One region of the Devosia sp. Leaf64 genome, then DNA from elsewhere that is predicted to be linked to it. Evidence: predicted binding sites of a transcription regulator. Region 1 holds the regulator's gene; the other holds the start of a gene.
The links. Region 1 encodes LexA, which represses DNA repair genes until DNA is damaged. Its sites were predicted from a motif close to TGTTCNNNNTGTGTTCNG; they were not measured.
Positions count from the first base shown of each region.

Region 1 (5,880 bases):
GGAATTTGACGATGACGACTGATAACAGCGGCGCTCCGAAGAAGCTGCGTTCGCGCGCATGGTTCGACAATCCCGAAAACCCGGACATGACCGCGCTTTATCTCGAGCGCTATATGAATTTCGGCGTCTCGCGCGAAGAACTTCAGTCGGGCAAGCCGATTATCGGCATCGCGCAGACCGGCTCCGATCTCAGCCCTTGCAACCGTCACCACATGGTGCTGGCGGAGCGTGTGCGTGAGGGCATTCGCGAAGCTGGCGGTATCGCCATCGAATTCCCGGTGCATCCGATCCAGGAAACCGGCAAGCGCCCGACCGCGGGCCTTGACCGCAACCTCGCCTATCTCGGCCTCGTCGAAGTGCTTTATGGCTACCCGCTTGATGGCGTGGTGCTGACCATTGGTTGCGACAAGACGACCCCGGCCATGCTGATGGGCGCGGCGACCGTGAACATCCCGGCGATCGCGCTGTCGGTCGGGCCCATGCTCAATGGCTGGCACAAGGGCGAACGCACGGGTTCCGGCACGATCGTCTGGAAGGCACGGCAGATGATGGCGGCTGGCGAGATCGACTATGCGCAGTTCATTGAACTCGTGGCTTCCTCGGCTCCGTCGACCGGCTACTGCAACACCATGGGCACTGCGACGACCATGAACTCGCTTGCCGAGTCGCTCGGCATGCAGCTTCCGGGTTCGGCCGCTATCCCAGCACCATATCGTGACCGTCAGGAAATGGCCTACCGCACTGGCAAGCGCATCGTCGACATGGTGCATGAGGACCTCAAGCCGTCCGACATCCTGACCAAGGACAATTTCATCAACACCATCGTCGTCAATTCGGCGATCGGGGGCTCGACCAATGCCCCGATCCATATCCAGGCGATCGCCAAGCATATCGGTGTCGAGCTTGAGTTGCAGGATTTCCAGACCTATGGCCACAAGGTGCCGCTGCTGGTGAACCTGCAGCCGGCCGGCGAATATCTGGGCGAAGACTACTACCATGCAGGCGGCGTGCCGGCTGTGGTCAACGAACTGATGTCGCAAGGCCTGATCCGCGAAAATGCGCCGACCGTCAACGGCAAGACCATTGGCGAGAATTGCCGCAATACGACGATCCAGGACGATAAGGTCATCCGCCACTTCGACAATCCGCTCAAGGTGGATGCCGGCTTCCTCGTGCTGCGCGGCAATCTCTTTGACAGCGCGATCATGAAGACCAGCGTGATCTCGTCCGAATTCCGTGAACGCTACCTCGCCAATCCCGAGCATCCTGGCATGTTCGAAGGCAAGGCCGTGGTGTTCGATGGTCCTGAGGATTATCACCACCGGATCGACGATCCGTCGCTCGATATCGATGAAAACACGCTGCTCTTCATGCGTGGCGCTGGTCCGATCGGCTATCCGGGTGCGGCTGAAGTGGTCAACATGCGGCCGCCAGCCTACCTCATCAAGAAGGGCATTCATTCGCTCGCTTGTATCGGTGACGGCCGTCAGTCCGGCACGTCGGGTTCGCCTTCTATCCTCAATGCGTCTCCGGAAGCAGCTGCAGGCGGTAACCTTGCGATCCTCAAGACTGGTGACCGCGTCCGCATCGATCTGAACAAGGGCGAAGCCGATATCCTGATCTCGGCCGAAGAAATCGCGACCCGTCGCGCGGCGCTCGAGGCTGAAGGCGGCTACAAGTATCCCAAGCACCAGACGCCGTGGCAGGAAATCCAGCGCGGTATCGTCGGCCAGCTCGGCGAAGGCGCGATCCTGAAACCGGCTGAAAAGTACCAGCGGATTGCGCAGACAGAAGGCCTGCCAAGGGATAATCATTGATCACTTGATCCTTCGGTCGTCACCACCCGGCTTGTCCGGGTGGTCCATCTTCGAGACGGATGGATTGCCCGGACAAGCCGGGCAATGACGATAGCGGAGAGGACAAACGTTACAGGCCGGGCAGCACAGAGTGCCGCCCGGCCTTTTTTTTGGCTGACGGTTTTTCACGGTGACGGGCGGCCATTGGCTCTACCTGTTTAGACATTGGGAGCCAAAGGCCGCCCGTCACAGGATCCGGAGTTTGCAGCAGGTCCGGGATCAGGCGCGAACGTTATTTCGGTCGCGGCTGCCGTATTTCAACTCCCCGCCCGGATAGGCGCCCCCATCCACCGGCCATTCCGCCCGACCCTGCGTGGGAGCCGTGTGACTGGCGGAATGGGGAGAGTATGGGCGAGGTTTTGGGGAGCGGGGAGAAGATGGATAAGTATTTTGGGGTTTTGGGGTTTACCCCACCTAGTTTGCCATTCGGGCATAGCCCTCATGGCCCTCTCTCCTGAAGTTGCGCCACTGGCGCAATTTTGCCTGCGGCCGGATCGAAGCCATTAGTAGGAGGAGGGACGCATCGAGTTTGCCTAAGTGACAGCCCTTTTCACCGCTGAGATATGAAATCCGCTGCTGCAGGCTAATCGCACTCGGCGTAGAAACGCGATCGCGACTAAAGAATGTCACGCTCAATCCGGATAAGAGCTTAGATGTTCGTGGATGATGCGCCAAGCATCACCGCGCTTGGCGAGCACCGTGGTGCCTCGTCCTGATCCTTCGGCGTCTTTGCCATCGACCACAGCGCGCCAACAGAACCGATAGGTGCAGCTCGCTGCCGTGTCGCCGTCCGCGATCCAGGTGAGGTCTTCAAGCCAGTACGTCTCGTTCTCAAGACGCTGCCATGTTCGTTCGAAGGCACTGCGAATGGCATCGATGCCGGTGAAACTGCCGGAACTGAACCAGAAGACTGCATCGGGATCGATCAGCGGGACCAGCAATGAAAAGTCGTGATGGTTGATCAGGTCGGCATAAGCCGCCATCACCGTTTTGGGTGTGGCGGCGCCGGGCATTAGTATTTGCGGAGGAGGCCGACGAGGCGGCCTTGAACTTTTACGCGATCCGGCGGGAAGATGCGGGTCTCGTAGGCCGGGTTGGCAGCTTCGAGTGCGATAGTGTTGCCCTTGCGCCGGAGGCGTTTGAGGGTGGCCTCTTCGTCATCGACCAGCGCGACGATGATTTCGCCGGTGCTGGCCTGATCCTGCTTTTTGATAACGACCGTGTCGCCATCGAAAATGCCGGCGTCGATCATGGAGTCGCCGCGGACTTCCAACGCATAGTGTTCGCCCGCGCCAAGCATTTCAGGCGGGACCTGAATGGTGTGGGAATGAGTCTGGATCGCCTCGATGGGCGTACCGGCAGCGATGCGCCCCATAACCGGGATCGAGATCGGTCGGGCATAATCCTCCGCGGCGATGCCGCGTGGCTGTGGCGCGCTGACTTTTCCGAGGCTGCCTTCGATAACCGACGGCTCAAACTTGGCTTTGCGCCCGCCGAGGGATGGGTTCATGGAATCCGGCAGCTTGACGACCTCGAGGGCTCTCGCCCGGTTGGGCAGGCGGCGGATGAAGCCACGCTCTTCGAGCGCAGTGATTAACCGATGGATGCCTGACTTCGACGCTAAATCCAGCGCATCCTTCATTTCGTCGAAGGATGGGGGAATGCCGCTTTCCTTCATCCGTTCGTGGATGAACATCAGCAATTCGTGTTGTTTGCGCGTCAGCATCGCCGGTGAGCCCTAGAATCGGAACGGATACGGAACGACTATATGTGTTCCGTCTATGTTCCGCAAGAGTCTCCCATCTTTGCCAAATAGAGGCGCAGTAGAGATTCTCGCTTTCGCCGGAAGACGTCGCGTCAGCGGCAAGACTAGAGCACGGCGGCGAGGTCTTTCGCCAGTTGGGCGAGTTCGGCGTCGTCAGCACGGCCGCTGGCATGGGCGCCGAAGGCGGTGCCCTCGTAGGCAGGGATCAGATGGAAATGGAGATGAAAGACGGTCTGGCCAGCCGGGGCCTCGTTGAACTGGGCGAGGCGGATGCCGTCGGCTTTCGTTACAGTCTGCAGGGCCTTGGCGACGCGTTGGACGAGCGGCATCACCGCCGAAAGGGCCGCGGGATCGGCATCGAGAAGGTTACGCGATGGGGCCTTGGGAATTACGAGGGTGTGACCCTTGGACTGCGGAAAAATGTCGAGCATGACGAGGGCCGTGTCGTCCTCGTAGACCTTGTGGCAAGGCAGTTCGCCCTTGAGGATTTTGGCGAAGATATTGGTTGGGTCGTAGGTCATCAAAGCCTCGGATTATTCGGCAGCGGCGAGCGCTTCGTCGCCGGCATTGTTGGCATATCGGAAGCGGAAGAAATTGAGGACGGCAAGGCCGGTAAGGGTCACCGGTACATATTTGAAGCCGCGGGTGATGAAGAAGAGAGCGATGCCGACCGCCGTTTCCGCCGACATCGCGCCCTTGCCCATGGCGGAGGTGAAGGAGGAGGGGACAATGTGGCGATAGATGAGGTCGTCGGAGCGATAATAGTGGCGGGCGCGGGCAGCGAAGGCGCGCTTCGAACTGGAATAATCGCGCAATTCATCCATGCCCATATCGCCGTGAAATTCGACCTCGGAGCCGAGCGCCCAGACCTCCGGCGCGAGGAGCCTATCCTTGCCCATGAGGGTGAAGCGCTCGATCAGGTCGCGAAACGTGACGTAATTGGCGTTCCAGCAATCGTCCGTTTTGGCGCCGTGCGAAAGGATCAGAACGTCGGCGCGCGCGAGCTTTTCGTCCATCGCGGCGTAATTTCCGGCGGTGAAATCGACGCCGGACTTTGCCGTTTCGACAATGCCGCCCCGCTTTTCGAGTGCTTTGACCATGGCCGAGCCGAAGGCGCCGCTTGCGCCGGTGATGAGGAAGCGCCGGCCAGCAATCTGGCAGGTGGTGCCGACCAGGAGATCAAAGGTATTGGCAAAGGAGGAGAAGAAATTGTGCGGATAGACGTGGTGCATGGCGTGGTAATTGTTGTTGACCCACAAGAGGCCTTGCTTGCCGCCCACGCGGTCCATCGACATGTGATTGTAGTCGAGCCCTTCCTCGCGGAGGGTCAGCGCGAACATGACGGTGCGGATGACGGCAACGACGGCCACGGGCTGCCAAGGCAGCGCGAGGAGGAACAGCGCGATTGCGGCCATCGAGGTCAAATATTCGGGCAGGACGTGAAACCAGATATTCTGGCGGGCATAGGCCGGATTGACCTGCATATCGAGACCGAGGAATTTATGGTGGACCCAGTGCCAGGACGAGAAGGTGCGCAGCAGCGGGATCTTGGAATTTTCCCAGCGGTGCAGCAGCCAGTGCAGGGTGTCGAACAGGGTCGTTGCCACTACGAAGACAAGAAGAGCTTCGATAATGAAGGCGACGACATCCCACAAATCCATTAGTCCCGGGTCTCCTGATCACTTGATGCGCGCTGTCTAGCACAATCGATCGGCTGGGGCTAACGCTCCTGCCGATCGCCGCGCCGGTATGGCGTAAACCCTTCAAGCGCCTCTTGTTCCCGCTCAACGGCGGGACGTTCCGCCTCGAGATAATCCGCTACCGCGTCGCGTAAACCCGCGTGAGCGATCCAGTGGACGGAGTGAGTGGTGACGGGGGTATAGCCGCGCGCCAGCTTGTGTTCGCCCTGTGCGCCGGCCTCGACGACCGCAAGCTTGTGGGCGATGGCAAAGTCGATAGCCTGATAGTAGCAGATCTCGAAATGGAGAAAGGCGACTTCGCGGGTCGAACCCCAATTGCGCCCATAGAGGCGATCCTTGCCGATGAAATTGATGGCCCCGGCAATGGGCTCGTCGCCATCATAGGCAAAGATCAGCACGATCCGCTCGGCCATATACCGGCCGAGAAGCGAGAAGAATTTCCGGTTGAGATAAGGCTGGCCCCATTTGCGCGCGCCTGTGTCTTCATAAAAATCGAAGAAAGCATCCCAGTGATGCTCCTTGATTTCATCGCCGCGCAGCCATTTGACGGTCAAGCCAT
Region 1 is NZ_LMLO01000018.1:229,691-235,570, reverse strand. Features, by position in the region: gene ASE94_RS10305 (IlvD/Edd family dehydratase) at 12-1,817, shown strand; gene ASE94_RS10300 (nuclear transport factor 2 family protein) at 2,489-2,869, opposite strand; gene lexA (transcriptional repressor LexA) at 2,869-3,582, opposite strand; gene ASE94_RS10290 (HIT family protein) at 3,726-4,145, opposite strand; gene ASE94_RS10285 (hypothetical protein) at 4,155-5,282, opposite strand; gene ASE94_RS10280 (GNAT family N-acetyltransferase) at 5,342-5,880, opposite strand, start outside.

Region 2 (5,880 bases), on a different contig from region 1:
TCGGGCAGGTTGCGCCAATATTTCATCGGCATTTCCGACTTCATCATCGCGACCTTGAGGCGGGCGGGGTTGAAGATGGAATCGTAGTAGGTCTGCCAATCATCCTCCACCGCATCCTCGGCGGGGATATCTTTCTTGGAGCCCCCGGGGCCAAAGCGCAGATTTTCCTTGTCCCAGAAGGCACTTGAGTAGGGTGTGACAATGCCCCAGACCATGCCAGCAAAGCGGCGACAAAAAAACGGTGCCGTGGCTTCGAGGGTGTGATGTTCGGGCTCGAACCAGGCGATGTACTGCTCTTCATCAGCGTCGGGGATGGCACGGAAGCGGACGAATGCCTTCATCTTATGGGCATCTCGACGCACTGCAGAGGCCAGTTTCGTTAACATTCCGGTATCGGCGTCAGCAGCATTAGCGAGAATTCGTGAATCCTGCTGCAGGCGCCAGAGCATCCGGTAGAGTAGCGCGAAGCGTTCCGGCTCGGAATGCTGGATGACCGACCCGGCGAGCTCCATGAACTGGCGGGGGACCGAGCCGATCGGACCATCGGTCTGTGGCAGCATGTCGTCGCCCGCTTCGAAGAGCCCGTTCTCTTCCGCCCCGACCCGCCAGACGACTTGCGAGGGTTTTAAGCCGGCCGCGAGCAGACGGCGGGCCTTGCCGCGCCACTCGTCGAGATCATTGAGATGGTCGAGCCGGACGGACAGCATCAGAAAAGCTCGAGCTGTTTGGGCTGGGGCGTGAGCTTTTGCTTGAGCTTGATATCGTCGGTGAGACCGCCGGGGGTCCAATCGGCAGCCGAGATGAAGGGGCGCACCTTGTCGATCGAGGCGGTGAGGCGCGAGACATCGGCAAGCGTCAGGCGATGATGGCGCCGCGAGGTGATGACGCGGTCGACAGCGCGGACGCCGAGGCCGGGAACGCGCAGCAGCATTTCCCGGTCGGCGCGGTTGACGTCGACGGGGAAACTCTGCCGGGTTTTGAGAGCCCAGGCGAGTTTTGGATCGATATTGAGATCGAGATGACCACCCTCCCCGCCCGCAACGATTTCTGGGACATTGAAGCCATAAAAGCGAATGAGCCAATCGGCCTGGTAAAGGCGATGCTCGCGCATCAGCGGGGGCGGCGCGAGCGGCAGGCGCGATGAGGCGTCGGGGATGGGCGAGAAGGCGGAGTAATAAACGCGCTTAAGCCGATAGCCGGAATAAAGGCCAGCGGCGCGCGTGAGGATGGCGCTGTCATCGGCCTTATCGGCGCCGACGATCATCTGGGTCGATTGGCCGGCAGGGGCAAACTTTTCGGGTTTGGCTTTTGACGGCTTCTTGTCGGGTGTCGCTTCGTCGAGCTTACCGCGCAGACGGGCCATTGCGGTGCGGATTTCTGAAGGACGCTTTTCCGGCGCGAAATGTTCGAGCGCGGAATCGGTGGGCAATTCGATATTGGTCGACAGGCGATCGGCCCAGCGGCCAGCTTCCGCGAGAAGCTCGGGGGCCGCATTAGGAATGACTTTGAGGTGGATGTACCCGGCAAAGAGATGGACCTCGCGCAGAGTGCGTGCGACGCGGACCATCTCCTCCATCGTATAATCGGGCGAGCGGATGATGCCGGAGGAGAGGAAAAGTCCCTCGATGTAATTGCGCTTGTAAAAATCGAGCGTCAGGCGAACGACCTCATCGACCGAAAAACGGGCGCGGGCGACGTTGGAGGACGAGCGATTGATGCAGTAGGCGCAGTCGTAAACGCAGAAATTGGTCAGCAGCAGTTTGAGGAGTGAAATGCAGCGGCCATCGGGCGCATAGGAATGGCAGATGCCGCTGCCTTCGGTCGAGCCAATGCCGCCGGTCTTGGCACTATTGCGCTTTTCCGTGCCGCTCGAGGCGCAGGACGCATCGTATTTGGCAGCATCGGCAAGAATGGCGAGTTTTCGCGAGAGCGTCAGAGCAACCATTGTTCTTCCTTTGTTCTAAAAATAGCGAGAGACCGGCGCGGGTGCATGTGAAAAAGACATGTCTGAGGAAATTGTGATGAGGGGACGGCTCGGGAGATTCCCGCTTCCGCGGGAATGACGCGGTGGTAAAACGTGTCGCAGGCGATTGGCCCTGGAGACCGCATAATGGATATATTGAACAAACTGCCTGCCAACGAGCCGGTGTCGCTGATTGCCGAATTTACCGCGCGGGTGGGCAAGGCGGAGGAGGTGGCCGAATTGCTCGCTGGGCTGGCCACCGATGTGCGCGCCGAGCCGGGCAATGTGGTGTTTGACACCTATCGTCGCTTCGATGCTCGGCAAAAATTCGTGGTCTACGAAATCTACAAAGACCGTGCGGCATTCGAGGCGCATATTTCGGCGGAGTATGGCGCCGTGTTCAATGCCAAATTGCGGACGCTGATCGAGGAGCCCAATTCGGTGTTGACGTTTCTGAGCGCGGTCTGATCTCCAGGTGGCGCTTGGAAGGGTCTGTGCTATGCCCGGGGCAACCAGAGGGGCTGACCATGCCGACGCTTTATTTCGTTCAGGGTTTTAGACAGAAGGGCCGCAAGCTCGAGCCGGATATGCCGACAGCGCATAAATCCGCCGAGGCAGCCATTGCTTCGGCTGAACGCATCGCGCCATCGCGCGCCGGCATCTGGGCCTATTCGGCCGATGTCGATGTCGAAGCCGACACTTATGACGAGCCAAAGGTGCTCTTTAAGGCGGGGACGCTGCCTGCGGGTGTCGCCGATTAATCGTTCGAAAATCGACACCAGTGCGTTGCTATTGTCTTTCTTTGTCTAACGCGCCGTCTGCCATACATTCATGAGCGAAGACGGCGCCTGGCGCCGCGTGAATTGGGAGACATCAAATGACCCTCGAACTTGGCGGCATCCACCACCTGACGGCCGTGACCGCCGACGCACCGCGCAACCTTAAATTTTATACCCAGACGCTCGGCATGCGCCTCATCAAGAAGACGGTGAACCAGGACGACACCTCGGCCTATCACCTCTTTTATGGCGATGGTGTCGCCTCGCCCGGCGCCGACCTGACCTTCTTCGATTTTCCCACGCTGCGCGAACAGCGCGGCAACCATACGGTGGGCCGCACGGGTCTGCGCGTCGACAGCGAAGAAACGCTGAAATGGTGGAAGGAGCATCTCGAGGCCAACCAGGTTTCGACGAGCGGGATCAGGGAACGTCTGGGCCACGTCTCCATGGATTTCGAGGATTTTGAGGGCCAGCGCTTCCGTCTGGTCGTCGATGGGCGGAACAAGGTGATCCCTTGGGCCAAATCGCCCGTGCCGGAAGACAAGCAGATCATCGGGCTCGGACCGATCACGCTTTCGGTGCCAAAACTCGAGCCGACCGATGCCATGCTGACGCGTGTGATGAACATGCGCCAGGTGCGGCACTATGCGGCCCGCGAACGCGGCGGCGAAGTGTTCGTCTATGAAATGGGTCCGGGCGGCCCGGCAGCGGAACTGCATGTTTCGGTTGACCCGAGCCTGCCCCAGGCACGGCCCGGTGCTGGCGGCGTGCACCATGTCGCCTTCCGCACGCCGGATCAGAATTCGCTCCATGAATGGATCGAACGCGTGAACAGCTTTGGCATTCGATCTTCGGGCGAAGTCGAGCGGTTCTATTTTACCTCGCTCTATTTCCGCGAGCCCAATGGGATTCTGTTCGAGATTGCGACAGATGTGCCCGGATTTGCGGCGGATGAGCCGATGGAGACGCTGGGCGAAAAACTGTCGCTGCCGCCGTTCCTGGAAGGGCGCCGGGCGCAGATCGAGGCAGGGTTGAAGCCGTTGGTTTGAACTGACGATGCAGCGCCGGCAGAGGGTTCCCCCTCATCCGGCGCTGCGCGCCACCTTCTCCCCGAGGGGGAGAAGAAAAGGCCAGTCGCTCTCGTGTTATTCCTCTCCCACTTGGGGAGAGGGTAGATCGGGCAGCGCCCGAGACGGGTGAGGGGTTACTGCGCGTCCGGCTCCAGCATCGCGGCATCCCTGACCAACCTGACGAACTCGGCGCGGTAACCGCCTTCGTCCATGCCGCGGGCGGATTGGGCCAAGGCTTCGATTTCGGCCCAGGTCGTGTCACTGCCATAGGCGCTGCCGCGGAGTTTTTGGCCGAAGGCGGCGACGGCGGTGGCGAATTGGGCATCGATCCCGGCGACGGCGATGTCGTCATAGGCGACCGATGGGGTCACCGGCTGTTCGATCAACTGACTGACGCTCTCGCCGGGCAGCTTGTAGCGGATTTTGAGGAAGGCGAGTTCGTCGCTGGCGGCGGGTTGCGCCGTGTCGCTGCCATAGCGCAGGGGATCGACCTGGCCTTCGCCGGCCGGGGTGATTTCGTAAAGCGCGGTGACCGTGTGGCCAGCGCCGATATCGCCGGCATCCACCGCGTCATTGTTGAAATCCTCGCGGTTGAGATGACGGGTTTCGTAGCCGATGAGGCGGTATTCCGAGACGAGCGCCGGATTGAACTCGACCTGGACTTTGACGTCCTGAGCAATAGTGTGGAGCGTGCCGCCGACTTCTTCGACGAGCACCTTCTTGGCCTCGGCGAAGTTGGAAATGTAGCTGGCATTGCCATTGCCGTTCTGCGCCAGCGCCTGCATGGTCGCATCATCAAGATTGCCGCGGCCAAAGCCGAGCACAGAAAGGCTGATGCCGGACTGGCGCTTTTTAGTGATGAACTGTTCCAGCGCCTTAGGGTCATCGATCCCGACATTGAAATCGCCATCGGTCGCGAGGATCACCCGATTGGTGCCATCGACCTTGCCCTGTTCGGCAAGGCGATAGGCAAGCTCGATCCCTTCGGCGCCGGCAGTGGAGCCGCCTGCCCCAAGCTCGTCGAGCGCGGAGAGGATTTTTGCCTTGTCGCTGGCCGAAGTGGGTTCGAGCGCGACACCGGCTGAACCAGCATAGGTGACGATTGAAACCGTATCCTTGTCGCTCAACTGATCGAGCAGCAGCGCAAAGGAGCGTTTGAGGAGCGGCAGCTTGTCAGGCTCGTCCATCGAGCCTGATGTGTCGATGAGGAAGACGAGATTGCTCGGCGGAATGGCTTCGGCCGGCGGGGCATAACCGCGAATGCCGATCGCCATGATCTCGGTCTTGTCGTTCCAGGGCGTCGGGAAGATTTTGATTGTCGGTTTGAACGGCATGTCAGCGCTGGGCGCGGCCGGGTAGTCGTAGGGGAAATAATTGATCAATTCTTCGATACGCACGGTATCGGGCTCTGGGACAAAACCGTCCTCGAGCTGGCGGCGGACATAGGAATAGCTCGCCGTATCGACATCGAGCGAGAAAGTTGAAACGGGCTCCTCGGCGGCAATCTTGAGGCGCTGCTCGTCAAAGCTGGTAAATTCGTCGCCGCTCGGTTCGGTGGCTGATGTGCCGACATAGGCAGGGCTCATGGCGCTGTCCTGCGCCAGCGTTATCGGCGCGGCCGGTGGCCGGGGGACGGCGGACGGCATGCGCATCATCGACGGCGCGGCTTCGCTTTCGAGCATCGGCTCTGGCGCAACCGGCATGGTTGTCACGGGCGGCGCCACGGCCGGCGCTTCGCTCCGCGTATCGACCGGCGCGGGCTCAGCCTCTTCGACGGGCTGCGGGGCTGGAGCCGGACGGCTGACCGACTCCGTCGGCGAAAGAGCGGTCGAGGAATAGAGCTGCCAGCCGAGCGGCAGGACGAGGAGGGCAATGGCGGCAGTGCCGATGGGAACGCGCATATCCATGATCGAAATCCTTTTGAAGGAAGCGAAGATGGACATGAGACGGCGGGCCGCGGGATTTCCTTTGGCCGGGATTTTGGATTTTTCGGTTTCGGCTTCGAATGCGGCGCGGGCGGCGGCGAGCGCAGCGGCTTTAGCCGCATCGCGCGGCCGCGGAGCCGGCG
Region 2 is NZ_LMLO01000012.1:445,895-451,774, forward strand. Features, by position in the region: gene ASE94_RS07605 (UdgX family uracil-DNA binding protein) at 1-707, opposite strand, end outside; gene ASE94_RS07610 (putative DNA modification/repair radical SAM protein) at 707-1,945, opposite strand; gene ASE94_RS07615 (putative quinol monooxygenase) at 2,111-2,431, shown strand; gene ASE94_RS07620 (hypothetical protein) at 2,491-2,724, shown strand; gene ASE94_RS07625 (ring-cleaving dioxygenase) at 2,841-3,791, shown strand; gene ASE94_RS07630 (VWA domain-containing protein) at 3,947-5,880, opposite strand, start outside.
Region 2: ASE94_RS07610 (putative DNA modification/repair radical SAM protein) is a predicted target of LexA. The motif match lies at 1,946-1,963, and genes of this name have one in related genera.